DNA from 4 places in the Paenibacillus kyungheensis genome. Region 4 is predicted to be linked to each of the others. Evidence: riboswitches for the same ligand, from Rfam matches in the RefSeq annotation. Region 4 holds a riboswitch; each other region holds the start of a gene.

Region 1 (7,468 bases), 990 kb from region 4:
TCTTCCTCCGATATAAGGAGCCGCTTCAAGAACGATTACAGACTTGCCTTGGTCGGCTAATTCAAAAGCACAACATAGACCTGCCAGTCCTGCTCCAATAATTATTGTGGGTTCTACCGTAGTATCTTTTTGGTTATGTACCGCCATGTAATGTCACCAACCTTTTCATCTTTTACTAAGATATTAACCATTAATAGAGAGCGTCAACTTTATTTGTATACATTCGTATGCAGTATAGGGATTATTTGTTATCATGTGAGATAAAAAAAGGAGTTGTACATACATGCAGATTGTTCATCGTATTCCAGCGATTGAAGAGTACTTAACGTTGCGTAAAGTATCCGGGCTGAGCGAAATGAGTGTCGAAGGCGCAAGTAAAGGATTGCCGAATACCCTATTTGCTGTTGTATTGGAAGAAGAAGGACAAGCGATCGGGATGGGACGGGTTGTAGGAGATGGCGGATTATTTTTTCATATTACCGATATCTGTGTGCGCCCAGAATATCAAGGCAAAGGTTACGGCAAAGCGATTATGCGTGAGATCACAACATACTTGGAAAAGAATATGTCTCTTCAATCTCATGCGGTACTATTCGCAGACCCGCCGGCAGACCAATTGTATGCACAGTATGGATTTACGTATACAGCACCTCATTCCTTAGGCATGTGGTGGAAAAAGGTATAGCATTTGCACAAATCATGTGATGAAATAGAGCCATACCTCATCCATAACTAGCAAAATCATATAGAGATGCAGATCAGCAACGTGGTAAGATGAGAGTAGTCGTAGTTTTGCAGTGTAAATTATGATAGGATGAACACCTATATAGAATGAGGAAGTGACCATATTGATTACTATAACAATCCCGACAGCGGATGTTACGATTACCAAACAAATTAACCCTGAGCTTAGCCATATTTACGGATTTACCGATTTTCATCTGATTTCGCGTGAAACAGGCGGTATCTTTATGTTCTATAACGAACAAGATGAATTACTATTTGTCGGTAAAGCACGTAAGCTTAGACCTCGTATCAAAAAGCATTTCGAAGATACCGTATCACCGATCAAAGATCATCGTGATGAAGTCACCAAGATCGAAGTCTGCTTGATCGACAACGCTATGGATCGTGAGATTTATGAGACGTACATTATCAATACACTACATGCGAAATACAATGTAGAAAAAGTATTTTACAAGTAATCGCAAAAAAGACCTCTTTTGTAGTCAATTATCGAACATAAGATAATAGACAAAGTAAAAGAGGTCTTTTTATTTTGGATTCATCAGATGAGTAGAATTTTCGTATACGTGACGATAATTGGCAATAAAATAGCTTTTATCTGGCAAAATATCTATATTTATTTAAGATATCTACCTATAGCTGAAGGAAGTTCTGCATCAGTATAATCAAGCATGTATTGATTATTATGCTCTAGCACATTGTATTTTAGAACGATAGCACTATTTAGTTTATACAAAAACGAATACATCACAGCATTACTACTATCTATATGAATAGTCGTTTTAGCAGCATTTACGAGAGCAATAAATTGTTTACTTTCTTTTCCGTGTAATGTACGCATAAATTGTCCTTCTTTATATAGATCAACAGATTCTATCTTTTGATCAAAAATATCCAATTTTTTAGATTTTACATTCATATCTTTTAATAACTTATACACATTGTATATATCTATATTCATTTTTCCTTGCAATGCATTATTAGTATTTTTTACAGCTATTATATCATTATCCGAGTACCCATTTATTTTATAAATAGGGGTGTCTTTAGGTACTGTAGAGGATTCGCTTACAGTATCTATTTTTGAAAGTTGGGTGGAGTCTATAACGATCATTTTGGGCTCATTAATATACATTTGATCCTTGTATTTCACATAATCGGCATTACTGTTCTCAGGATTTGGTTTACTTCCGTTTAGTGAACATCCAGAAAGTAAAATAACCATCAGAATTACTGATAGGAGTAGTTTGATAAGATCGCCTCTTTTCTTTGTAGAATAAAATCTTCGCTAATATGCTTTGTTATGACAATAATTAAAAACTATAAAACGATGATATTGGAAGAGACTTTACAGTTAAAATATAGACTATCCAAATAGGAATAAGTCACGTTTATTTGGATTTTTTCTGGACAGACATTTTTTGATACCAAAAAGACCTTTTCAATGATCTGCTATCTGATATAGGATAACGGATCAAGTCAAAGAGGTCTTTTTCAGGTGAATTAGCGTTTTTTGGGCGTATATTCCAGATCGCGGAATAGGCGATTGAGTTCATCAGTCGTCAGGTCGCGCCATTTGCCTGTCGGTAAATTACCCAGACGAATATTCATAATGCGTGTACGACGTAGCGCACGAACTTCATAGCCAAGTGCAGAGCACATGCGACGAATCTGGCGATTCAATCCTTGCGTCAAAATGATTTTGAATACATATTTGGATTGTTGAACGACCTGACAAGGTAAAGTCACTGTATCTAGAATCTCTACACCGGAAGCCATTTGTTTGAGAAAAGAAGGCGTAATCGGTTGATCTACAGTGACGATATATTCTTTTTCATGCTTATTTTCAGCACGCAAAATTTCGTTAACGATATCGCCATCATTGGTCAGCATAATCAAGCCATCCGAATCTTTATCCAATCGTCCGACATGGAAAATACGTAGGGGATGATTGACAAAATCTACGATATTGCCTCGAATATGACGCTCGGTTGTACTGGTAATGCCTACCGGTTTGTTGAGCACAATATAGACATTTTCTTGTTCGACTTTGATCGGTTTGCCTTTGACCCGCACATCGTCGCCTTCTTCGACCTGACTGCCTAGCTCGGCAACCACACCATTAATTGTGACAATACCTTCATTGATCCATTTATCAGCACCCCGGCGGGATGTAATTCCAGATTCACTAATATATTTATTAATTCGCACGTATAAGCACACCTTTAACTCTAATTTTTGAGTAAGCTATTCAAGCCGTTACTCAAGTCTATCTCTACGATACCCTTTTTTGCTTTATTTTAAAAGTCATGTTCGTCTGTACGGTATGATGTTATGATTTTGTATGCAAAATATGGTGCAGTGCTTGTTCCAACCGTCCGTATTTGAACATAAATCCTTCTTTGATGAGACGATTAGGGATCACCCAACGGCTTTTAAGCACCAATTCGGGTTCCGTCCGAATCACTCTAGCTCCTAGATTAAGCATCCATGTAGACGCAGGTAGACCGCCTTTACGATGCATCACTTTGCGCATCGTTGCCATCAGTTCACGATTGGTCACCGGATTGGGAGACGTGCAATTAAATACTCCTTCAAGCGATTCCCACTCTTGAATAAATAAAATAATCTGAAATAAATCTTCAACATGAATCCAGCTAAACATCTGCTTCCCTGACCCTTGATGACCACCCAGCCCGAAGCGAACTAGATTTTTGAAAGGGGTCATGACACCACCACCAGGTCCTAATACGATAGCAATCCGTAATGCGGCTTGTCGGGTATGCGGAAGGCTAAAAGAGAAAAAAGCTTCTTCCCACGCTTTGGCAACGTCTACCGAAAATCCGCTACCGATTTCGCCTTTCGTCTCGGTCATAGGGCGATCTTCTGCATGGCGATAAATAGTAGCTGTGCTGGAATTGATCCAAAGCGCAGGTGGATGTTCACAAGCCAGGATAGCGTTTCTAAGAATCTGGGTGGTTTCGATTCGAGAGTTCATAATTTCACGTTTATTTTGTTCGTTATAACGACAATTGACCGATTTACCTGCTAGATTAATCACCATTTCTGCTCCATCGAGAGCTTGAACAATTCCTTGATGATCATCCCATGCGATATGTGGAGATTGTCTGGAAATGATCTGCACTTCAATACCCAATGCTGCAAATCTTTTTTCCAAATACTGTCCGATAAATCCTGTGCCACCTGCCAATACCACTTTACGTGTCATCGAGATCAACTCAATTCTGTTTGGATAGTTAAATCTACGCGCCAATCCTTACTAATAATTATATTTTACACCATTTTATAACCCTATAACTGTTAAAAAAGGAAAGATTACTGAGGTTGTAGCAGTTGACAGTCTGTTCAATCGTGTGTACAGTAAGATGCAAATGAATCGAATGACCACTAGGGGAGCCTTTGTGTAGGCTGAGACGGGAAGATCCCGGACCCTTGGAACCTGATCTAGTTCATACTAGCGTAGGAAAGTGGAGACTGTGCAAGGGTACCTGTACATATACGTACACCTATTCTGCCGCTCCATCACGGGGCGGCTTTTTTGCATGTATTTTTCCATATATTCCAGTAGTGGTCCTTCTTTATTAACCAAGCGTCGTTATCGATGCTTCAATCTAAGGAGGATACAGTTATGAGTTTTTCACAGGAAATTAGACAGGCCGCAGACCCTATTTTTGAAGCGATTTTTAACCATCCATTTGTACAAGGGATTGCCAAAGGTGATCTGCGTAGTGAGCAATTGATCCATTATGTAAAGCAAGATTTTGAGTATTTGAATTCTTTTATGCGTATTTATGGAACGGCGATTGCGAAATGCCCAACACGTGAAGATATGGCGATGTTTAACGAGCAGATTTCATTTGTGCTTCATAGTGAAATTCATCCTCATAATAACTTTTGCGAGGTGGCTGGCGTCAAGTATGAAGATTTGCAAGGATATGCGCTTTCTCCTTCTTCTCATCATTATATTCGTCATATGTTAACTGTGGCTCATGAAGGGGATTTAGGCGATATTTTGGCGGTATTGTTGCCTTGCCCGTGGACGTATTGGGAGATTGGTGTGAAATTATTGGATGAAGTGAAGCCTGATGCCTCCCATCCTTTTTATGATTGGATTAACTTCTATGGCAATCGTACCGATACGATTACGCATCAATTTTGTGCTCGGTTAGATAAATGGGCAGAGCAGACGACACCTGCACATCGAGCGCGTATGAAAGAGCATTTTCTTCTAAGTTGTCAGTTTGAATATATGTTCTGGGATATGGCGTACACTCTGGAAGATTGGCCTGTGCCGATGGAGGTTGCACGCGTATGAGCTCCTCATCGATCTCTATGACATGGAAAATGAAAGAAGTGGTGCTGACTGTTATTTTGGCGGTGGCTTGTGGCGTTATTTATCTGGGATGGTCGACATTGTGGATACCGATCTCTGCATTAGTAGGGCCTGTGGGTGCAGGATTTATGTTCGGCATCTGGATTATTGCAAGCCCGATTGTAGCTTATATTATTCGTAAGCCAGGGGCGGCATTGATCGCTGAAGTAGCGGCTGCGGCTGTAGAGCTGTTAACAGGTAGCCATTTTGGATTGTCTGCATTATTGATCGGCGTGTTTCAAGGGATTGGAGCAGAGATTGCGTTTGCTCTATTTGGCTACAAACGTTATAACTTGATGACGTTAATGTTATCAGGAGCGCTGGCGGCAGTAGGTGGAGTATTGTATAACGTTATCGCTAATGGATTCGGCTATTACACCACACAAGTATTGATTACGACTCTGGTTATTCAAGTGATCAGTGGAATGATTTTAGGTGGATGGTTAGCCAAAATTATTGTAGAAGCTTTGTGCAAAACAGGGGTACTGGATCAATACGAAATTATGAAAGTACGGCGGAAGAAGGGAAATGCGAATGGAATCGCTTCTAGGGTGTAAAGACCTGTCAGTACGTTTTTATCATCGAGAAGAAAATGTATTAACGCATATTCATTTATCGATTTCACGTGGAGAAAAAGTATTGATTCTCGGGCCAAGTGGTAGTGGCAAGTCGACGCTATTATCTGCATTGTCCGGTATTATTCCTGAACATGTAGAAGCTGAAGTGGAAGGCGAGATTCAGTTAGCCCCTCAATGTGGCGTGATGTTTCAAGACCCGGATTCGCAGTTCTGTATGCTTCATGTGGATGAAGAGATTGCTTTTAGCTTGGAAAATCGCTCTATTCCGCGTGCTCAGATGGACACTATGATAGATACAGTGATGAAGCAAGTCGGTCTGAATATAGATCGTCATACTGCTATTGAGACCCTATCTGGAGGTATGAAGCAACGGCTAGCGCTAGCGTGTCTGTTAGCGCTTGAACCGGAAGTTCTTTTTTTCGATGAACCGACAGCACAACTTGATCCGATCAGTCGCAAAGAAATTTTTCAATTGCTACATGACCTAGCTGATCAGTACGGACAGACGATGGTATTTGTAGAACATACATTAGATGGGTGTATTGAGTGGATGGATACAGTCATTTTGATGAATGCGCAAGGGCGTATTATGGCTCAAGGCAAGCCAGCAGAGATGATCGAGCGGTATCGTGCAGAGATGGAAGAAGCCGGCATATGGCAACCTCAATTATTCCCGTATACATGGGAAGATGTACAAGATCATCCGTCTCATCCATTAGCGAAGCAGTTGCAACAGACACTACAACAACGCCGTACAGCTACACTACATGCAGATACAACCGACAATCATACACCTGATATCATAGTTACCGAACAACTGGAGATCGGGTATCGTCAAAAATCTGTTATGAGCGATATGAACATTTCGATTCAGTCAGGGAAATGGGTAGCGATTGTCGGTGCTAATGGAAGTGGGAAAAGCACATTTCTCAAAAGCTTAATTCGGTTAGAACGTATTCGTAGTGGTCAGCTTTCTTTTCAACATAAATTATTAAAAAAATGGAGTGATCGTGATCTGTATGAGCAAGCGGGATTTGTTTTTCAAAATCCTGAACTGCAATTTGTAACCGATACGGTGTTTGACGAGATCGCTTTTGGCGGACGACAACGGAATTGGTCAGAAGAGGAAGTAACCTCCAAAACGATACAATTGTTGCAAGAATTCGGTTTAGAAGCTTATCAAGATCAACATCCATTTACACTTAGTCTGGGGCAAAAAAGGCGCTTGAGTGTAGCCACTATGCTGTTATTCGATCAGTCGTTACTTCTATTAGATGAACCTACATTCGGTCAAGATGCTAAAACATCGGCTGAATTAATCAAGCGACTGCAACAACGGCAAGCGCAAGGAACAACGATTGTGATGGTCACGCATGATATGGATCTAGTCGATGAATACGCCGATACCGTGATTTTGTTTGATCAGGGCAAAGTGGTCTACAATGGAGCACCTTATCATCTCTTTGCTAATCCAGAACAGATCGGGGATCATGCGATTATCCCTCCGCTTCATTACCGGTTGCTACAGCCACAGAAGGAGCGGAGTATTGTATGAAAAGCAATCATTCGTGGTTATCCACCTTGAATCCGACGATCAAGTTGGTAACTCATTTGTTAGTGATGTGCGTATTGATGGCAGTCACTGATCCTCGTATCACTTTAGCGATCTGGTTAGTAGCACTAGTGATTGGAATGACTTTGGGTGGTTGGCGGATTGCTTATTTGCTCAAACGATTGCTGCCGTACACGA
Region 2 (7,468 bases), 2.2 Mb from region 4:
TTATTTCTTTTTTGCAGGGGATTCCGACAGGAAGCGGTTATTATAACAATTATGCGCTTGGCGGAGGACGATTGGTGAAAAAGACTTCATGGTTAGGAACGACTGATCCTGATTCAGGTATCAAATATGCTTATCCTAATGGTTGTAAGTTACCTGCACCAGCTCAAGATTTATTTACCGATGCTAAAGAAGCTGCGAAATCAGGATACTTTCTACGCGATTGTCGTAATCCTTTAATTCATTAATGTTGTATAAAATAGCTTTTTTAAATCAAAAGTCATACAAAAAAACCAATAACCTTATAAAAGGTTACTGGTTTTTGGTTTTGAACTACCGATCATCGTTTGGCAGGTTGTGCATCAAGCTTAATTTTAAAACGATAAAAATTTACCAAGTTTCATCAAGGTGTTGAGCGTAGTAAGAAATTCCTCTTTTAAAGTATTGAAGATGTTCATCAGAAGTCGTTTCCATTAGATTAGCCAAAACAATCTCCATAGCCTGTTTGTAATCTTTTGCATTATACAGAGCCATTGAATAAAAGATTTGAAGGCCACGGTGTTCAGGAAACTCTGTTACACCTCGATGTAAAGTTTCAACCGCTTCTTGATAGTAACCTAAAGAACGGTAGGTACTGCCAAGACCAAGCAAACATCTTTGCAGATTTGCTCCTGTAAGACCTTGGTCAATTGCCTTTACATAATAAGGGATAGCTTCATTCGGATATCCGGAATTATCGTGAACCATTCCAGTCTGATAATTTACCTCAGCGTGATCTGGATAGGTAGCGACCATTTCTAAAAGAAGAGAACGTGCTTTTTTCAGAATTTCTTGGTCTTGCTTAGCACGCCCTTCTTCACGCAATTCGTGGGCTTTTTCTAAGAGCAAATTCAATGTTGTTTCAGCTGTAGTATTTATTCTTTTATCATTCATTTTTAAAACTCCCTCAAATGTAGTATTGCAAATAGCAAAGTAACATTATAAAAACAATACTTTGAGAGAGTTAATTAATTTTGAAAGTGACTTTGTAAAAACATGTTCATGACTTTTAATTCCTCCTTAGAAATCAGGAATAAACCTTAAGGTTCTTTTTCATACTAGGCTTTTTATTAACTAAAGTCAAAATCAAATTCAAAGTATTCAGTCGTTTATAATATTATCAACAAGCTATGTCTTAAAACTAATGCAATCTACTTCTTAAAGTAACAACCGACAGTTAAATTTAATTTTTAGAAGTAAGTAAAAAAGCTTTGATCTTTTCATAGAATGACAAAAATCTTCAACGATAATAAGATTACTTCAATTCTTTCAAACTGTTCGTAAAAGCATACATTTATTCTACATATCAGAAAATGAATGTAAAAAAATGAAAATTTTCAGTTCTAGACAGCTTCTGCTTATGTTACAATACATTCTGTAGCAATTTTGTGATGATGTATATTTAAAAAAGAGATATTTAACATAGACAGGAGCATTATTTAGTATGAGTTTGTTATCAGTAGAAAATGTAACACATAATTTTGGAGACCGAACATTATTTCGGGATGTATCTTTTCGTCTGCTTGCTGGAGAGCATGTAGGCTTAGTCGGTGCAAATGGTGCTGGCAAATCCACATTGATGAATATTATGACAGGTAAACTGTTAAAAGATAGCGGTAAAGTCGAATGGGCTCCGCGTGTACGTTATGGTTATTTAGATCAGCATACTAAGTTAACAGAAGGAAAAACAGTACGTGATGTACTGAAAGATGCTTTTCTTCCGTTGCTAGAATTAGAGCAAGAGTTAAATGAAGTCACTAATCAGATGGCTGAAGCATCCCCGGAACAATTGGAAGTATTGTTAGAACGAATGGGCGATATTCAAGAGCAACTGGAAATAGGAGACTTTTATCTGTTAGATACTAAAGTTGAAGATATGGCTTACGGTCTTGGACTCAATGTTATTGGACTTGATAAAGACGTAACAGCTTTGAGCGGTGGTCAGCGTACCAAAGTACTACTTGCCAAGCTATTACTCGAAAAGCCTAATGTTTTGTTGCTGGATGAGCCTACCAACTATCTCGATGTAGAGCATATTCAATGGTTAACTCGTTATCTACAAGAATATCCACATGCTTTCGTATTGATCTCACATGATACAGATTTTATGAATCAAGTCGTGAATGTGATTTATCATTTGGAATTTGCCAAATTAAATCGTTATACAGCTGATTATAATAAGTTTCTAGAGATGGCTGATATTCAAAAGCATCAACATATCGAAGCCTTTGAAAAACAGCAAGATTTTATCAAAAAACAAGAAGAATTTATTCAAAAAAATAAAGCGCGTGCATCTACTTCAGGTCGTGCAAAAAGTCGTGAAAAGCAATTAAATCGTATCGAACGTATCGACAAACCAGAAGAATTTGCTAAGCCAACATTTAATTTCAAAGAAGCTCGTGCAAGTAGTAAAACAGTCTTTGAAGGTAAAGACTTTGAGATTGGATATACACATGCTCTATTGCCTAAAATGACGATGAATATTGAACGTGGTGAAAAAATTGCGATTGTTGGTTGTAACGGTGTAGGTAAATCAACATTGCTCAAAACTATTTTAGGTAAACTTCAACCGGTTAGTGGTAAAACATATCTGGGTGATTATTTACATTCTGCTTATTTTGAGCAGGAAGTACGTCCAGACCAATTGACACCGATAGATGAAGTATGGAATGAATTTTCACATTTAAGTCAAAATGAAGTACGTGGTCATCTGGCACGTTGTGGTCTGAAAAATGAGCATATCACGCGCCCTATGCGTATGCTAAGTGGTGGAGAGCAAGCGAAAGTTCGTTTGTGCAAACTATTACTGCGTGAAAGCAACTGGGTATTATTCGATGAACCGACCAATCACTTGGATGTTCATGCTAAAAATGAATTAAAACGCGCTTTAAAAGCATATAAAGGCACAGTATTGCTCGTGTCTCATGAACCTGAATTTTATGAAGATTGGGTTACTAAAATTTGGGATGTTGAGCAGTGGTCTGAAGCTAAAGCGAAATAAAAGATTTTCCATCTTTTTAAGTCGTAATCGCTAGTTGTACTCATTTATTTTAGATTGAATTGTACAAGATGACTTTGTAAAGTATGTAGTTCTTTATCTTTTTTAATACTTTATAAAGAGTCTGAGAATCATTTGCTTTATTGAATAGTCTTTGCTAAGATGAATAACAAATTGAATAGCTTGAATGCACTAGGGGGGCCGCTTGAGGCTGAGATGAAAGCAGATATTGCTTTCGGACCCTTTGTACCTGATCTGGATCATACCAGCGTAGGGAAGTGGTAGCAGAGTTTCGGAAATGTTAGATCATATGAACGATAGAGTCTTTTACTGTATAGAATAGCAATTATTTTGTACAGGAGAGCTTATTATGATCTAAAATACGGTTTCCGTTATTTTAAAATAATCTTGTTTGCTCTCAAACAAGGCTCATTATTTTCTAGGTCTATACTAGCCACTTCTTGAATAATAAGAAGTGGCTTTTTTGCGTTTGCTTATACACTTTTGAGGAAAGGAGGGCATATACCGATATGGAACTTCATGCAATCAGTACAGGTCAACAATCGATCTACCAGTTTGTAAAGGTAGCTTCACAGATACATCCGTGGACGACCGCTATTCATATTCGCGAAAAAAAGTGGTCTGATTCTCAGATTATTAATGCTGTCCAGCAGCTCATGCATACAGGAGTACCACTATCCAAAATAAGGATCAATAGTCGAACTCAATTAGCAGCGGATCTAAAAATAGGGGGTGTGCATTTAAGTGAACATATGTCTTATGTAAATGCAGATGATCCTCCTTCACTATGGAAAGTCGGGCGATCTGTTCACAGTATAGAGCAAGCATTACAAGCTCAAAGTGAAGGGATAGATTATCTTTTTTATGGTCATATTTATTCGACTAACTCTAAACCTGATCTGATTCCACGAGGATTGGATCAATTGGAAAAGCTTTGTCATGCGGTATCTATACCTGTTATTGCAATAGGTGGTATTCAGCCATCACACTGCCAAGACATTCATCGAGCAGGTGCTAGAGGAGTAGCTGTAATGTCTGGTATTTTTGAAGCGGAACATCCTCAGCATGCCTGTCAGTTGTATGGCCAAAGTATTCAATATATGACTTTTACGCATCTACAATCATTAGGAAAGAAGTGAATCGGCTTATGGTTCATCTATCTAATCTCAAAGCTAATCATTATGACGTAATCGTTGTAGGTGCTGGAGTGATCGGTGCTGCTATTGCTTATGAACTGGCACAGCAAGGAGTCAAAGTAGCTTTGCTTGAAAAAAATCAACCAGCTTCTGGCGCATCAGGTGCAGCAGGAGGGATGTTAGCCGCTCATTCTGAACATTTTGCTCATCCAGAATTGTACCAGTTGGCATTATACAGTCAATCGCTATATAGCAAGCTTGCGACTGATCTATTGGAGAAAACAGGAATTGATATTGAACTGCGAACAGAAGGATTTTTGCTACCACTGACCAAGCTAGAATTACAGTTAAGACATAAAGAACCACTTCAAGCAGATCAAAGATATGACAAGACATTTGATGAAAATTTATTTCCTTTACCAAATAAAGGTCATACTTCTGCTTCTACACATAACGATTCAAAAGTAGATCGCAAAGAGTGGTGGAGCCCATCATATCTAGCACAAGTTGAGCCACATATTTATGCTCCTTCTGGAATGATCTACAATCCAGATGAACCGCAATTAATTCCAGCTTTGTTTAATCAAGCGCTTGTTCAAGCAGCGATTCAGCATCATGTCGATTTTTATCCTGAGACAGAAGTATACCGTTTACTGCATTCGCAAGGTAAAAATCATATTACAGGTGTAATCACTAATCAAGGAGAAATCTACGCTGAACAAGTAGTATTAACAACAGGCTTGAGTACACAACAATTGCTAGCAACAGAGCAGTATAGTTTACCTTTGGTACCGGTCAAAGGAGAACTCATCGAAGTCAGTACTTCTTCTCAATATCTTGGACATACAATTTATGGAGAAGGCATTTATATCATTCCCAAAAGTAATCATCGCATCTGGATTGGAGCTACCAGTAAACCAGAACGTACAGATACAACAGTAGATCTTTCTGCGATTGCTCAGTTATTGTCGGGAGCAGAACAATTTCTGCCTGCGATAGGATCAGCTACGTTTGAACGTTGTTGGTCAGGGATACGTCCTGGAACACCGGATGAATTACCTTATTTAGGAAGGATTCAACCGCTTGCTGGATTATGGACAGCTTCAGGGCATTATCGAAATGGGATGTTGTTAGCTGCTGGCACAGCCAAATGGATGGCAGAGGCATTAATAAATAATGATACAGCGCATATTCCTGATTGCTTTTCACCAGAACGAGCTTTGCAAAAATCGAAATCTTTATCATCGAAATCTCGATCTACAGCCAAAGGAGTGTCTACATGGAATTAATTATCAATGGTCATCGAAAATATGTAGAACCTGAATACAACACGGTATCCAAATTGCTAGAATCTTTATCATTAGGTCACAAAACAGTGATTGTAGAACATAATCAACAAATTTTGCAAAAAGAAGAACATCCGCATATTACACTGGCAGAAAAAGATATATTAGAGATTGTACATTTTGTAGGAGGTGGCTGATTTGTTAACGATAGGTACACATACATTTACATCGAGACTGTTACTAGGCACAGGGAAGTTTACAGATTTGCAGATTCAGAATCAGGCGGTAGAAGCATCAGGCACAGAAGTGCTAACATTTGCAGTAAGACGATTGAATCTAGAGCAAGTGAATGAACCGAATTTTCTAGAAATGTTAGATCTCAAAAAATATAAACTATTGCCTAATACCGCAGGAGCCAAAACAGCGGAAGAAGCTATTCGGATAGCACGTCTGGCAAAAGCTTCTGGATTATGTGATATGATAAAAGTAGAAGTTATCGGAGATGATACGTTGCTTTTACCTGATCCTTTGGAGACCGTCAAAGCTTGTGAAGTCTTGCTAGCAGAAGGATTTATTGTTCTGCCGTATATCTCTGATGATTATATGTTAGCCAAACGCTTACAGCAACTTGGTGTACATGCAATTATGCCTGGAGCTTCTCCGATCGGTTCCGGTAAAGGAATACTTAATCCTTCGGCGTTGCAATGGATTATTGATCAAGCGACTGTACCTGTGATTGTCGATGCCGGTATACGCTCACCGAAAGATGCTGCGTATGCGATGGAACTTGGAGCCGATGCGGTACTTCTTAATAGTGCTGTCTCTGGCGCAACGGATCCTGTCAAAATGGCAACAGCTATGAAGCTAGGTGTAGAAGCAGGACGATTAGGAAGGGAAGCAGGCATGATTCCTGTACGTGAGTATGCTGTGGCGAGCAGTCCAGCAGAAGGGATGATCACGACTTGAAGGTGAATAATACCAATAACCATCAACAACCAGAACAACATAATCGGTACTCCAGACAAGTGCGATTTACTCCTTTAGGTCAAAAAGGTCAGCAACATTTGACAGAAGCCACTGTGCTTATTGTAGGAGCTGGAGCTTTGGGTTCTAGCTCTGCAGAGACACTGGTTCGTGCAGGAGTAGGCAAAGTAATTATTGCAGATCGCGATTATGTAGAATGGAGTAATTTGCAAAGGCAACAACTGTTTACAGAACAAGATGCTCAAGATCGTATGCCCAAAGCTATCGCTGCTCAACGTCGTCTACAACAGATTAATTCTGACGTAACTATTGAAGCACATATTGCAGACGTAACGGCTGATGAAATGAATGATCTAGCCAAAGGGGTAGATCTGATCATGGATGCGACAGATAATTTTGAGACTCGATTAATGATTAATGATATTTCGCAAAAATATAATATTCCCTGGATATATGGTGGTTGTGTAGGAAGCTACGGCATTACATTTACGATTATTCCCGGAGTGACACCTTGTCTACAATGCTTAATGGAATCTGCACCACTTGGAGGAGATACTTGTGATACTTCAGGTATTATTCCTCCTGCTGTTCAGATGGTTGTAGCTCATCAGTGTACAGAAGCCATTAAGATTCTTAGTGGTAATACAGATCAATTACGTGGTACATTGTTATCATTTGACTTATGGAATAATGAACAGGTCTCTATCAAAATGAATAGTGCACGCAAGCCAAATTGTCCTTCTTGTGGTAGCCAACCTACGTATCCCCATCTCACTCAAGCGGGTCAAAGTAAAACAGAAGTACTATGCGGTAGAGATACGGTACAGATTCGTCCAGCACAAAAAATGATAATAGATCTAGAGCAGACCGCTCAACGCTTAGCTAGGCTTGAAGAAAATCAAGTGAGTGTTACTCCTTTTTTAGTATCTATGACGATGCCAAATGAACAGCGTTTTGTTATTTTCCGTGATGGTCGTGTTATGATACATGGTACAAAAGATATAGCA
Region 3 (7,468 bases), 390 kb from region 4:
TCTAACGCGTTTAAGTTTACCAGTAAAGGTTCAGTCATGATTAATATTGCATTAGCAGATGAATCGATGGTTGCTAAAGGATACAATGTTCCAGAGCAGATGGATTACATGCTAGCGATCTCGGTTACAGATACAGGAATAGGAATCAAAGAAGATAAGCAAAATCTGATCTTTGAAGCTTTTCAGCAAGAAGATGGCACAACCGAACGTCAATATGGTGGAACAGGTCTAGGATTATCGATCTGTCGTGAGTTCTCCAAATTATTAGGAGGATATGTTACTGTTCAAAGTGAATTAGGTAAAGGCAGTACCTTTACGTTGTATCTCCCTTCACTTGCTATCAATGAAGAAGGACAGCCTGTTACCAAGCCATTACCTTTAACATGGATGGATCAAGAAGAACAACAAGATTCATTAGCACGATTGCAAGGTAAGTCTGTGCTTGTCGTGGATGATGATTTACGTAATATTTTTGCGTTAGAAGGTGTGCTCAAAGGTAAAGGTATGCATGTACGTAGTGCACAGAATGGGGAAGAAGCGATTGCTTTATTAAATGCTGAATCCGCAGATATTGTGTTGATGGATATGATGATGCCGATTATGGATGGGTATGAAGCGATGCGCTGGATTCGGATGGAAGAAAAGTGGAAAAACCTACCGATTATTGCACTCACCGCTAAAGCAATGAAAGATGATCGTGAATTATGTATAGAAGCAGGAGCATCTGATTATATCAGTAAACCGATGAATGTGGAGCAGTTGTTATCTGTTATTCTGGTATGGCTTTCCGATTGGGAACATCCCCAAACGCTATACAATCAAAATCAAAAGCAACAACAATAAACATCTATCATCGTAAAATAGCACAACATACATCAGGCACAGCGTTCGTATTAGAGACGCTGTGCCTGATTTGGTGTGTAAAATGATAATGTATTTAGATAGATCAAGTGGCGAGCTTCTTGCTCTGATATCTGCTGAATCTTAGCCCATTCAGAACAGACAGTAGCAGTCATAGACGGATGAGTCATTTGTCCGGCAAAAGAACCTTCAAATGGCCACGGGCCGTCCGTCTCAGCCATCACCAGATGAGTAGGATATAGTGTAGCCAATTGCTGAATTTCCGGTTCATACTGAATATCTGGCGTAAACGAAATATAATAACCTTTGGCTATCATGCGATTAATCGTAGCAGGATATCCTTTGAACCAGTGAAAATGAGCTTGAGTGATACCATAGTGTTCTAAAAGATCACAGACGATCTCTGCATCTTCATAGACAGCATGTAAAATAACAGGCTTGTCATAAGCGGCAGCAAGTTGTAGTAAAGCAGACAATACATCGATATACCCTTGTTCATCTAATTGGTCACCACGTTCTACTGCTTCTTGTCGCAAGTAATACGGTAATCCAATCTCACCAATCGCTACTATATTATCAATACGTTGCTTTATCCATACCAATAACGTCTCAAGCTCCTGCGAGCCGGGTAAAGGCTGTTCTGGATGATACCCGTAAGCGGGACGAACGATAGACGGGTATTGTTGAGCCAGCTTCTCATTACGCTGACAGGAAGGTAGATTCATGGAGACTGTAATTAGCGACTGGATATGGTGTTCTGGAAGGGAGTGAATGATTCGCTCAATCTGTTGATCTTGATATTGATCCAGATGGATATGGCTATCGATAAGCGTAGCATAGACAGGCTTCATGATTGATCACCTTCATGGGTATCACGCATTGCATTCATCAATTGTCTGCGTAGAGCAATAAATTGCGGATCATCGGTAATCTCTTCTCGTCTTGGACGAGGAAAAGGAACCACAATATTATGCAGTACTTTAGCAGGACGACGAGATAGTACATAGATTCGATCTGAAAGTAGTAATGCTTCTTCAATATGATGAGTGACAAAAATAACCGAGCGTCTATTTTCTTCCCAAATGTTCAACAACCATGATTGCATCTCACTGCGTGTAAAAGCATCTAACGCACTAAAAGGCTCATCCAGACATAGAAGATCACGAGGTCCTAGCAAAGCTCTTAAAAACGCAACCCGTTGTTGCATCCCGCCAGATAATGTATGAGGATAAGATGATGCAAAACCACCCAGTCCAACTTTATCCAGCCATTGTCTGGCTAATTCTAATGATTCTTTGCGTGGTAATCCTGCTACTTCGCGCGCCAAAATAACATTATCTTCAATCGTACGCCACGGCATCAAAGCAGGTTGTTGTGGCATATAACCGCTCAATCCTTTACGACCGGTTATATTTTGTCCGTCCAAAAGGACTTGTCCTTGATCGGGAAGCACCACACCACCGATCATTTGCAAAAGCGTACTTTTACCGGAACCAGAAGGGCCGATAATGGATACAAATTCACCTTGCTCTACATGCAGGGAAATGTCTTGTAGCACATGTAACGATTGCTTGCCCTGTGTAAAAGATTTGCTAATCCCTTGTAATGCTAAAAGTGGAGTAGAGTTGTTCACCGATAAAGTTGTATGTTGAGGTTTATTTAGCGACATCTTTAGAACCTCCTTTGACAGCACGATGTTGTGCAGGGTGATGCCAGCGAACACACCATTTTTCAATCATATTGATTAGCATAAATAACATAAGACTGATCACTACAACTACCAGTATCGCTAAAAACATATGGTCGGTGCGAAAAGCTGATTTTTGCAACATCATATAATAGCCAATCCCTTCACTACTGCTAATCCATTCAGCGATAATAGCGCCCATCACACTATACGTTGCAGCAATTTTAACTCCAGAAAAGATCGAAGGTAAGCTAAAAGGTAATTCTAATTTCCAAAAGATTTGATTTTTAGAAGCTCCGATCATTTGCATATAATTAAGCATTGTACGATCGGTAGTAGCCAGTCCGCTCAGCGCCGCAATGGTCACCGGGAAAAAGCACACCAGAATAATAACAATTAATTTGGACAATATCCCAAATCCGAACCAGATAACGAGTAGTGGCCCCAGAGCAATCGTAGGGATATTTTGACTCAAGATCAATAATGGATACAATGCAGAACGTAGAAAAGGAATATAATGAAGCACGCCTGCGACCAGTAATCCAAAAGCAACGCCTATACTAAAACCGGATAGTGTCAATTTTAACGTCGCCCATGTGTGCAAACCCAGTCGGTCTTTCTCACTCCATGCTTCATGTCCAATCAATGCAGGGCTAGGAAGAATCCATGTCTCAATATGGAATAGACTGGTTGCCAGTTGCCAGATAATCAGTAATAAAACAACCGCCCCGAGGGGCGGCCATAGCCTGTTCCACCATGTATTCATCGTAGACATTAGCGGTACTTCTCGGTTAATCCATCCATACTGATTCCGGTTGGACTATGAGCAATTTTGATCTGAGAAATAATACTCGGGCTTCCTTTTTCCACTAACGCTTCGTGCATTTGACGAACCACTTCTAACAATTCGCTAAGTTCGCCTTCCATCGTGGTCTCAAGTGGATGCACTTCATATTTCACACCGGAGGCTTGAATCACTTCTATTGCCCGGTCGACATAATCGTAAGAGTTCTCACCAGCTTGAGTTTTGGGAATAACCTGAATACTTAAAAGGGTGTGTGCCATATTAGTCATCTCCTTATGTTCTATTTATGATTTGGTGGCTTCAGGTAAATAATCGTTTGTATACGCTTTGGTTGCATCTAACGGTTTGTCTAACAACTTCTGCTTGAACATCCAATCGGCATAACCTTCCCAGACCGATTGTTTTTGCTCGCCCCAGCGTTTGGCATCATCTTGATAACGTGGAGATAACCATTTTTGGCTAGCTTTGACCAGTGCAGGATCAAGATCAGGTACTGCTTTGAGCAATATATCTGCCGATTCATCGGGATGAGCGATTGCATATTCATATCCTTTACTGGTTGCCGCCATAAATGATTTCACAAGTGCAGGATCGGTAGCGATCTGCTTCTCATTGGTTACGATAACAGGTGTATAATAATCTAATTTATCGGAATAATCTTTTACATATAACATATCTAATGGTTGTCCGCGAAGTTCTGCTTCAATTCCTGTCCATCCATAGAATATCCATGCAAAGTCGATTCCTTTTTGTACAGCTGTAAAATAATCGGCATTACCGATATTAACACTTTTGACTTTGCTAACATCGCCACCGTCGGTATCCATAATTGATTTCATAACGGCTTCTTCAACAGGCGATCCCCATGCACCATAGGATTTGCCTTCCATATCTTTAGGGCTTTTGATTCCGCGATCTGTAGGAGCGGCAAAGCCAGATGTATTATGCTGGATAACTGCCGCGAGTGACACTAAAGGCACTCCTTGTACACGCGCTTGAGTCACACTTTCCTGATAACTGATTCCAAAAGGCACTTCACCAGAAGCGACCATCGTATCTGCTCCACCTTGACCGGGAGCAATAATTTCGACGTTTAATCCTGCTTCTTTATAATAGCCCTGTGCTTGGGCAACATATAAGCCAGTATGATTCGTATTTGGTGTCCAGTCGAGTACGACTTTCACATCTTTAAGGGCAGATGTTGATCCTGCTTGATTGGCTGTATTGCTTGTACTTGTTGCTGAACCACATGCAGTTGTGATCCACAATAAACCTACCATTAACCATGGTAAGCTTTGACGCCACCTTTTTTGAGTTCTCATTACCATCATCCTTCTTTCTTCTAGCTCAAATAGTCAATCCTGTAGTACTGGATAAAAGGCATAAAAAAAACGCCCCCATCGGGACGACATAGGTGCAATTATAAGCTAGAGTACAGCATATAACGACTTGTTACTTTCCTACGCTGGCATTATCCAGATCAGGTATAAGGGTCTGTATTTATCACAATACACTCTCAGCCAGTTGCAACTAGCTCCCCTGTACATATGCGGTTTTTTTACATTGTAATTATAGACCAGAGGGTATCAACTGTCCAGTAAAGAGAATGCGGTGTCATCAGCAAAAGACAGTGTATTTCGGTTCAGTCTCGCTGTCTAAGGGTATTTACATATACGGAAGTTTGTAACTAACAAAAGTTCCATTCAATATTCTTCTATACGTATCGAATAGATATACATAGACATAGATATTGAATACACCCATACGTTTATATACAGGAGGAGATTGATCATGAGTAAAACAGCTGAAGAACAAGCGATATTAACTGCATTAGAAGGTAATCCATTTTGTGCACTAGGTACAGTAGAAAATGACAAACCTAAAGTACGCTACATGGCGCTATATAACGAAGGCTTGAATATTCATCTCGCGACAAACCGCAAAACACATAAAGTCGAAGAGTTAGAAAAAAATCCGAACTGTTATGTATTGTTGGGTTATGAAAAAGGCGGCACTAATCAAGTCGTTGAAATCGAAGGTGTAAGTGCTGTATCTACAGACGACGAATTGAAAAAACGTGTTTGGAAAGAAGAATTTAAAGAATGGTTCTCCGGTCCAGAAGATCCTGATTATGTGATCCTAGATATCAAACCACAAACGATTGAATATACAGATCAAGATGGTAACAAAAAAACGTGGACTGCGTAATCTGATACAACTTTAATGGTTTAAGATAGCAGTTATCACATAAATGACTCGGAATTTGAAATTTGCGAAACAAGAGAAATGAATGCAAAATTCAAATTCCGAGTTTTTTCGTCTTTATTTTTCCATAAAAAGGATAAAATAGGTACTTGAGGAACTTGATAAGGTATACTCAAATAAGGTATAAAAAGGTATATAGAAATATTTTATAGACTAACCTGTAAAATGACGATGATGGAATAAAATGAAAGTCTCATTGATAGCAAGATATAAGGAAATATACTGGAGGTGGTTTCCTTGAACTTAAAACAAATAGAACAACAGATTGAGCAGGAACGCCGCATATTGAACCAGATGGCAGAAGAACATGGGATGCGCGATTATCGTGTGTTAGACCAATCAGAACAATTAGATCGAATTTTAGATATGTATTTTCAATATAAAGATCGAAATACTAATTTTTTAACTCCTTAATCTCAATGAGTTATTATTTATGAAAAGAAACATGACACAATCATGTAAATTATAGAATTTTTCGCAAAATAAATCTTATTTTCATAAAAAATAGAACTAATAACCCTTCAAATATATCAGCTGATAGTATACAATTCTATCATGCGTTTCTTTTGGTAGCCTTTTTACTATTTATCTGCCTACTCTAAATCATAATTTCCAATATGATTTTTTTAAAATCAGCATGTTAAGTACATTGTCACTGCTTGTTCATGCTGTTATACATATAGGGCGTAGAGATAAATAGGAAAAGGTCAAGCAAATGCGAATATATTTGGGAGGGGTTTTTTATTTTGAACTTGGGAAACAAAACATTTAAAAAAGCAATTACTGTCATCGCAGCTCTGCAATTGTTTGCAGTGTCGGCAGTTCCTGCTTTTGCAGCCGAAGCCACTTCTTCTGAATCTACCGTAAAATTACGTTTGTTGGAGACAACAGATATTCATGTGAACGTAATGAACTATGATTATTATTCAGATGCAGCGACAGATCAATATGGATATGCCAAAACAGCGACATTGATCAAAAATGCGCGTGCAGAAGCCAAAAACAGTGTATTGATCGATAATGGTGATCTATTACAAGGTAATCCGCTAGGTGACTATGTAGCCAAAGTTGATCCTTTAAAAGCAGGCGAAGTTCACCCTGTCTACAAAGCGATGAACCAATTGGGTTATGATGCAGGAAATATCGGTAACCATGAATTTAACTATGGTCTGGATTTCTTGGGTAACGCTCTCAAAGGCGCTAACTTCCCTTATGTGAATGCTAATATTTATACAGATGATGGCACAGGTTCAGGTGAGAAAAACTACTTTACTCCTTATTTGATTTTGGATAAAGAAGTCACTGATGAAAGTGGAGCTAAACATACGATTAAAGTAGGTGTTATCGGCTTCGTACCACCACAAGTAATGCAATGGGATAGCGCAAACTTGTCGGGGAAAGTGGTTGCTAAAGATATCGTTGAAACAGCGAACAAATTTATTCCACAAATGAAAGCAGAAGGCGCAGATATTATTATTGCAGTGCCACATTCTGGCTTTGAAGATATTCCTCAGACTGAATTGATGGAAAACTCTGTATTGTACTTGAGCAAAGTGCCAGGTATCGATGCGATTATGTTCGGACATGCACACAAAGTATTCCCTAGTGCTGATTTCGCTGGTAAAACAGGCGTGGATCTAGAAAAAGGAACAATCAATGGCGTTCCTTCAGTAGAGCCAGGTTTCTGGGGCGATCACCTGGGAATTATTGATCTTGAACTAAAACAACAAGGCGACAAATGGACAGTCTCTGATTCTAAAGTAGAAGCTCGTCCAATCTATGATACTGCTACCAAAAAAGCATTGGTTGATGCAGATCAAGGTGTAGTCGATTCTGTATACAAAGAACAC
Region 4 (7,468 bases):
GATTCACGCAAAATTTCAGCAAATTGAACAATATAGTTATCCGGCTCAGTCATATGATACATATCAAAACGAGAAGCACAAGCTTCCAGACCGTCTAATACATCATCCATCGTTGTCGTCAAATCCATAATATCATCACGCTCAATAGGTGTGATAAATGTTTTGTTCAGTTCGGTAATAATGGTGTGCGTGTAATCATCACATTGATTCTCGTAAATCTTCATTTGCTTCGTAAACTCTGGAATATCCTTCAAGTTAGGTACTTGTTCCGCAAAGTAATCTGCAGCCTGCACAATTGCATCTGCCATGTTCTCCAGCGTTTGAAAAAAGATATCCTTTTTCTTAACACGCATTTCTATAACCCCTTTTCGAAATTTTGCCGAAAAATGTCGTAAATTAGAATTATGAAAACAAAATGATTTCATAACAACCTTTGTTATCTTATCAATCTGTACATAGGTTTGTAAAGATTCTGTTTACATTTATCATACAAAAATCATACAAAAATCGACTTTACTTTCATCATTTTAGCATATTTTTCCTTATTTACCCGTTTTCGCTCAACTTTTTACCATCTATTGTTAAATGATTTTCAAACGACGGGCTATTAGGAACAATATTGTAATACGTTACGCCAGGGACAAGCGGCACTTCTTGACCACTACTCATAAAACGAATTACATCACCACTTTTTTTACTCCATTGACCTTTAATCTGTTGACCCTTTTGAAATAAAATAGCTTCTCCGCCAGCGTCCAAATCCAGACTTAATCTACCGATATCATCTAATACTTTGTAATCTCCACCGAGCACAATAACATTGGACGCGGTTAATGGCTTTCCACTGTTCAAATCAATATGAGGTTCATTGTTCATACTGCGAGTATAGACTCCACTTTTGGCATTGTAGTCATAACCTACTTTATAACTTTCCAGCAAAAATTGAAGTTGGATCGATGTTGCTTTGACTCCTGTAGTAGCAGGTGTTGTGCTGGTTGTAGAATTTGTATTATCTGTAGGATCGGTAGCACTCTGGTTAGGAGTAGCACTGTCAGCAGGCTTATCATTATTATCGGCAGAATCGGTATAGTTATCGAGTGATTCTGTATTTGTAGTATCTGTCACTTCTGTTGTAGATTCCAAAAAAGGATATGTTGGAATAGTTACTTCTTGTTTGTAATTTTTTTTGAGTGCACCTTCACGTAACTTCTCTTCATTGGTATACAAATTATGAGGAGCTTTGCGACTGGAGTCTCGCCAGAATGGAGCACTTGCATTAGTAATCTCATCAAGATGTTCTTTGTGTCCTTGTTGCAAGATACTGTACGCTTCAGGGCTACCACCGGCATGAACCAGTAATGCACCGATACTTTCCCCGATTCCGATCAAATACGGGCGAATACTTCGCACAGGGCCGATCGTTACATCCCCATGATAACTCTGATATACAGCGATTAGACGGGTGATCCCTCCCTCTGCTAGCACTTCATAGACCATATCGGCTTGAGCTAATCCAGATTGCGGACGGGCAGCAGGAGCATTATTAATCATCACTGCAATCGGTCTAGATAGAGAAGGCTGATCAACAGGCAATCCTGTAAGTGGCGCTGTATAGACGACTTCTGCTGGTTTTTCCGGTGTTATCGGTTCTGTCACTTTGGCTGGTTCCGGTTGTTGCTGTGGTGCAGGGGTAGCCACTTCTTCAGATCCGCAAGCGATCAAGCTCATCGTTAGCACAAGCGGTACTGACCATTTGGTGACTTTCCATAATCGGGATTGATTCATTACAATAGTATCCTCCTCGGTGTTGAACATCATTAGATAGATCAGTAGCTCATTCTGATGTGCATTAGCAGGATACACTCCTACTATAGAACACACATATGAACTCCAAATGAATTCAATAGTTTCTTTCTTAACGTATGTATGATTCAGAAGATGTTAAACACAGCTTACTATGTATTAAAACATAAGCTTCTTCTATATAGAATACATATAGCGTAATTCACACATTCAAAAGCTCAAAAGTGTTCTCCTAACTATATATACCATATTTTAACAGTCCAATAATAAAATATTAAAAATTTATATAAGATTGTGATTTTTATCACATTTAAAAATTTAGTTGTGATTTAAAATAAAGACATGGAAGAGATGATCATCACCAACTCAACAAGTTAACACAGACTTAAAAAAATAATACATTATTCAGGGGAGTGGCAATCATGAACAGATGGCTAAGAGAAAATAGTGTGGCAATGTGGTTATTAACTATCTTACGGGTATACATCGGATTCAAATGGATCACAGGTGGATGGGAAAAATTAAGCAGTGGCGGATTTGATGCTAGTGGATTTTTGACAGGTGCTATCGCTAATACAGGCGGAGAACATCCAAGTGTACAAGCAGGCTGGGGAGCATTCTTACAACACTTTGCTTTACCAAATGTCGGATTATTCAATGTTCTTGTTCCAATCGGTGAATTCCTTGTCGGACTTGGATTGATCTTAGGAGCTTGTACTACACTAGCAGCATTAATGGGAATGGTAATGAACTTTGCCTTCTTATTCTCGGGTACTGTAAGCACTAACCCTTACTTGTTACTTGCTGAAATCTTTATCGTAGTTGCTGGCGCAAACGCTGGTAAAATTGGTCTGGATCGCTGGATTGTTCCTTACCTACGTACTCGCTTCTTCAACCGTCGTAACAAACAACAAGATACCTTGCCTAATCAGCATAAAATAGCTTAACAATACAAATAAACGCATTACTTGGCTTCTACAGAATGATCGATGTTATTCGCAGTAACATACAGATCATCACAAGGATAGCGGAAAGAACCTACTGTTACGTTACACTATACAAACAGAAAATAGTGTTTACCATTCAAAGTCATTCGACACACCGTACTGTAAGCTACGGTATACCGAATGGCTTTTTTTGATGGGGTTAATAGACATTTATCCAGCATTAGATCATGTCGTGGTGATTAGTTCGCAATCAATCGACGGGTAAGCGTATTTAACTGCTGCGTCGCTTGTTCTATATCCGTCTGTCCTGCGATCGCAGAGATCACTGCTATTCCATCTGCGCCCGCGGTAAAGATCGGCTCGGCATTACCTGCATGAATTCCTCCAATACCGACTAAAGGAATCTCAATATGATGGTTCTTCAGTGCTGTAATAGTGCTTGTTCCTTGTACGGCTTGCGCATCAGCCTTAGAGATTGTAGGGTAGATCGGTCCTATGCCTAAATAATCAGCGCCATCTTCAATAGCTTGTCTAGCTTCAGCTACGCTATGAGCAGATACACCAATAATTTTATCATCCCCTAGACGTGCCCGAATCTGATCGGCGGGTGCATCTTCTTGTCCTACATGAATTCCATCCGCATTCAGAGCGATCGCTAACTCTACATCATCATTCACAATAAACGGAATCTGATGAGTGTGGCATATCTGTTGCAGACGTTCTGCAAGCTTATAATACGCTTGCCCTGTTAAAGCTCCAACCCCTTTTTCCCGAAATTGAAAAAGAGTGATCCCTCCTGCAATAGCAGACTTTAATACTTCTTCTGGTGGTTGATTACAATTGACGCTTCCCATCACTAGATAAAGGCGTAAATACTGGCGTATATGCTGAGTATCAGGCTTGGTGATCATAGACTCGGCTCCTTTGCTGATAAGCAAAATGATTGGTAGGCCCATGACCGGAACCGATACCCAATCCATCTTCAATCGCTGCTTGAATAAATTGCTTCGCGGTATGTACAGCTTCATAAATAGTTTTGCCTTTGGCAAGTTCTGCTGTTAATGCCGCTGAAAAAGTACATCCTGTGCCATGAGTATGAGGCGTATCAATCCGCTGACTTTCCAAATAATCAAATTGATTTCCATCGTATAACAGATCGATTACAGTAGACGTCGATGTATCATGTCCACCTTTGATCACTACATACGTTGCCCCCATCTCTACAAACTGCTTGGCGGCTTGTTCGCGTTGCTGTAGATTGGTAATCGATAGACCTGTTAATAACTCGGCTTCTGGCAAATTAGGCGTGATAATCTCTGCCAGCGGAATCAGATCAGAGATCAGCGCTTGCAACGCTTCTTGTTGTAACAGCACCGAGCCTCCTTTAGCAACCATCACCGGATCAATCACTAGATGTTGCCATTGATACTGTTTTACTTTTGCCGCGACATAACGAATAATATCTGCACTAAATAACATCCCTGTTTTGACAGCGTGGGGTTGTAGATCCGTCCCGATCGAATCCAATTGCTGTACAACACCTTCAATCTGAACCGGATAGACACCTTATACCCCTGTCGTATTCTGCGCTGTGATAGCAGTAATAACAGACATGCCATAGACACCGAGTTCTTGAAATGTTTTGAGATCGGCCTGAATGCCTGCGCCTCCTCCACTATCTGAACCTGCAATCGTCAATGCTTGATACACGTTCATCTTGTCTCGCTCCTTTATCATATGAATGTATGTTCAATATTAAGCTTTGGATGAAGTGATCTGGGCTCGTGCAGTTACGATCTCCGGTGTGACTAGAGACAATTGATTGATAAATTGCATCTGAAAACTGCCTGTGCCTTGCCCTGCTGTCTGTTCATAGGCAATCTCTGCGGCTATACCGTAAAATGCTAAAGCTTCTGTTACGGCTTCCAGACGTTCTTGAGCTTGTGCAGGATCAGCGACTGCGATAAATGCACCGACTACGGCACTTAGTAGACAACCACCGCCTGTCACTTGTGTTAATATCTGATGACTGTTAGCAATGGTATAGGTGTTCTGTCCATCGGTTACGACGTCTTTTTCACCGGTGATGGCTACAATGCACTTTAATTTTTGAGCGGCCTGCTCTGCGATCTGGATCATATTGCCTTCGCCTGCTCCTGCATCGACACCTTTGATCTGCCACGATTCGCCGATCACATTAGCCACTTCAGCTATATTGCCACGTAACACATCTACTTGAACGTGTTCAATAATTTGCAAAGCAGACTGTGTACGATACGGGGTAGCTCCTGCTCCTACCGGATCAAATACAACAGGCACACCTGATTCATTCGCTGCACGTCCTGCACGTTGAATCGATTCGACGGTGTATGGATCAAGCGTACCGATATTAAGCACAACTGCATTCGCTATAGCTGCCACATCGGCTACTTCTTCATGCGCATATGCCATAAAAGGAGAAGCCCCCAGCGCCAGCAATCCGTTCGCTGTAAAATTAGTCACGACCATATTGGTAATATTGTGAATCAGTGGATGTTGCGCCCGTACTTTGGCTAGAAAAGTCATTGATATTGCCTCCTATAACGTAATAAAGACCCATCCATCTCCAGAAGAGACAAATGGGTCAAACATTCATTCAGGTATATCACAACATGAGTGAAAATTCAGCCTCCACTTCCCTCCGCTAGTATAATCCAGATCAGGTTCCAAGGGTCCGAAATTGAATTTTCGTCTCAGCCAACAGGCTCCCCTAGTGAAATCAGTAACTATTCGATTGTTCTTTCTTACCATACCACTGGTGAATGATCTGGTAAAGGATTACACTAGAAGAAATCGCGTTTGTAACTGCCAAGCGCTTAGCAGAAGATATTTTGCTATGCAAAAATCATGTTGGATTATATTAGAAGAAGTCGCGCTTATATTGCCAAGCGCTTAAATCATCCAGTGTTGCCAATCGGTCTGAGCGACTTTGCGTTCGGTGAGCCATTGGCGGGTTTTGTCTAGCAGCTCCCGGCGGTGAGTTCCATTGGAATACGTGTGATCTGCTTGAAAAATGATTTCTTTATCACAACGTCCTTCTGAACGTGTCCAGAATACTTTTTGATACAAAAAGGCATAATCTACTGGAATCACATCATCCCCTGTACCATGAATCACCAGCACATCGCCACCAAATTGCTTGGCTTCTTGAAACGGTTGGAAATTGCCTAACGAATCAAAGTATACAGGTGTAAACGAGTAGCCTAAATGATCGGCTTGTCCTTCGATCACTGCTTGATCGTATTTGTCCCGACCGGTTAATTTGATAATATCGTTAAATGGATGTCCTACTGCTGACCATAGAACCAGGCTTTTGACACGATGATCGCGTACAGAAGTAAGAATAGCTACAGCACCACCCAGACTATGACCGATCAATGTGACGCGGGTGGGATCAATGTCACTGCAATTCATTGCATAATCCAGTACAGTACGAGTCTGAGCGACCATTGATTCGAGTCCTTCTTTGCCATAGTCGCCGCCACTTTCACCGCAACCTGCATAATCAAAGCGAACCACCATATAACCGTCAGCCGCCAATTCACGGGCTGTACTAACAAATAGGCGATCCACTCCAATACGGCTGCCAACAAAACCATGGCAGATCACAATTAGCGGTGTACGGCTTTTGCCTCGTCCTGCTGATTGTGGTTCCTGTTCAGGATAATGAATACTAGCTGTCAGATCCAAGTCGTGATGTCGAATGACGATATTGCGTTCCATGATGATTCCTCCTCTTAAATAAACAATTCCGATCAGTTTAATATGCTTTAATCTTGAAACCATATTATCATTAACGCTAGATCATTGTCAACGCAAGGAAAGTATGGCAAAATAGTAGCTTCGAACAACGAGAATGGAGGAATGAATAATGAGCTCAATACGCCAAATGGTTAAAAATATTAACGTCGTACGGGATCAATTAAAACCAGAAAATTTGGATTATTATGATGATGTTATTGTACATGTACGGGATGCACGAATTGATCGTGAAGCAGGCGAAGAATTGCTTTTAGAAATGGGTCATCATTTGCTAGAAGCGCAGAAAAAAGGTAAAACTGCCAAACAGTTATTCGGTAAAGAATCGATAGAGTACGGCAATATATTAATTCGTAATTTACCGGAAAAGAAACAATTGAGCAAGCCGATGTATTACTTGATGATTCCGTGGGTAGCGTTAACATGGGTATTTCTTATTCAAGCATTAATGGGATTATTCAAAATCAGTATTAGCGATTCAGGCATTGTCGGGCAGATCAATGTAGCGACTCTGATTATTGTAGCTGTAGGTTCGATTGCTCTGGTTGAGATGCTCACAAGATTTACCGATCAGCCTGTCGAACAAAGTGATGCGACAAAGCCAGGTATGCAAATCAATGCACGCGCTATCTTAACGTATCTGGTGATTTTGGTACTGATTTTTGGTGTGGGAATCTTTTTACGTGAAGTGATGCCTGTGATTACGATTGCTCCATGGGTAAGCTTGTTGTTATTTGTGATCGGTGTAGTCGGACAGAAATTTATTTTTATGCGCAAATAAAAAGATCAGCAAGTCTATCCATTATTGGATAAAGCAAAATAGATAGATTGCATTTTCTTTTGCCAAAGGTATACCTATCGCTTACAATAAATAAGATTGATGAATATCGTTAGCTTATATACGAATCTTATTCATATTC

What was found. Region 4 has a riboswitch for thiamine pyrophosphate ahead of thiM (hydroxyethylthiazole kinase). Riboswitches for the same ligand answer to the same signal wherever they lie in the genome.
Region 1: it holds a riboswitch for thiamine pyrophosphate, as region 4 does, so the genes downstream of both, tenA (thiaminase II) here and thiM (hydroxyethylthiazole kinase) in region 4, are expected to answer to the same signal.
Region 2: it holds a riboswitch for thiamine pyrophosphate, as region 4 does, so the genes downstream of both, PQ456_RS12835 (thiamine phosphate synthase) here and thiM (hydroxyethylthiazole kinase) in region 4, are expected to answer to the same signal.
Region 3: it holds a riboswitch for thiamine pyrophosphate, as region 4 does, so the genes downstream of both, PQ456_RS01915 (ABC transporter substrate-binding protein) here and thiM (hydroxyethylthiazole kinase) in region 4, are expected to answer to the same signal.

Annotation. Positions count from the first base shown of each region.
Region 1 covers NZ_CP117416.1:5,100,431-5,107,898, reverse strand. Annotated here, with positions in the region: gene PQ456_RS22190 (hydroxysqualene dehydroxylase) at 1-147, opposite strand, end outside; gene PQ456_RS22185 (GNAT family N-acetyltransferase) at 284-685, shown strand; gene PQ456_RS22180 (nucleotide excision repair endonuclease) at 849-1,205, shown strand; gene PQ456_RS22175 (hypothetical protein) at 1,364-1,972, opposite strand; gene rluF (23S rRNA pseudouridine(2604) synthase RluF) at 2,251-2,958, opposite strand; gene PQ456_RS22165 (TIGR01777 family oxidoreductase) at 3,080-3,976, opposite strand; TPP riboswitch at 4,148-4,251, shown strand; gene tenA (thiaminase II) at 4,397-5,083, shown strand; gene PQ456_RS22155 (ECF transporter S component) at 5,101-5,697, shown strand; gene PQ456_RS22150 (ABC transporter ATP-binding protein) at 5,675-7,273, shown strand; gene PQ456_RS22145 (energy-coupling factor transporter transmembrane component T family protein) at 7,270-7,468, shown strand, end outside.
Region 2 covers NZ_CP117416.1:3,014,127-3,021,594, reverse strand. Annotated here, with positions in the region: gene PQ456_RS12850 (hypothetical protein) at 1-245, shown strand, start outside; gene PQ456_RS12845 (tetratricopeptide repeat protein) at 388-930, opposite strand; gene PQ456_RS12840 (ABC-F family ATP-binding cassette domain-containing protein) at 1,481-3,037, shown strand; TPP riboswitch at 3,219-3,328, shown strand; gene PQ456_RS12835 (thiamine phosphate synthase) at 3,565-4,194, shown strand; gene PQ456_RS12830 (NAD(P)/FAD-dependent oxidoreductase) at 4,203-5,480, shown strand; gene thiS (sulfur carrier protein ThiS) at 5,471-5,674, shown strand; gene PQ456_RS12820 (thiazole synthase) at 5,676-6,443, shown strand; gene PQ456_RS12815 (MoeB/ThiF family adenylyltransferase) at 6,446-7,468, shown strand, end outside.
Region 3 covers NZ_CP117416.1:430,883-438,350, forward strand. Annotated here, with positions in the region: gene PQ456_RS01890 (response regulator) at 1-843, shown strand, start outside; gene PQ456_RS01895 (TatD family hydrolase) at 894-1,712, opposite strand; gene PQ456_RS01900 (ABC transporter ATP-binding protein) at 1,709-2,530, opposite strand; gene PQ456_RS01905 (ABC transporter permease) at 2,517-3,314, opposite strand; gene PQ456_RS01910 (MTH1187 family thiamine-binding protein) at 3,323-3,613, opposite strand; gene PQ456_RS01915 (ABC transporter substrate-binding protein) at 3,638-4,675, opposite strand; TPP riboswitch at 4,793-4,904, opposite strand; gene PQ456_RS01920 (pyridoxamine 5'-phosphate oxidase family protein) at 5,145-5,561, shown strand; gene PQ456_RS01925 (aspartyl-phosphate phosphatase Spo0E family protein) at 5,856-6,032, shown strand; gene PQ456_RS01930 (bifunctional 2',3'-cyclic-nucleotide 2'-phosphodiesterase/3'-nucleotidase) at 6,365-7,468, shown strand, end outside.
Region 4 covers NZ_CP117416.1:824,892-832,359, reverse strand. Annotated here, with positions in the region: gene PQ456_RS03730 (DUF47 domain-containing protein) at 1-353, opposite strand, end outside; gene PQ456_RS03725 (DUF3048 domain-containing protein) at 547-1,785, opposite strand; gene PQ456_RS03720 (DoxX family protein) at 2,223-2,750, shown strand; gene thiE (thiamine phosphate synthase) at 2,990-3,661, opposite strand; partial or broken gene thiD (bifunctional hydroxymethylpyrimidine kinase/phosphomethylpyrimidine kinase) at 3,645-4,466, opposite strand; gene thiM (hydroxyethylthiazole kinase) at 4,506-5,315, opposite strand; TPP riboswitch at 5,409-5,511, opposite strand; gene PQ456_RS03700 (alpha/beta hydrolase) at 5,682-6,512, opposite strand; gene PQ456_RS03695 (DUF1129 family protein) at 6,661-7,329, shown strand.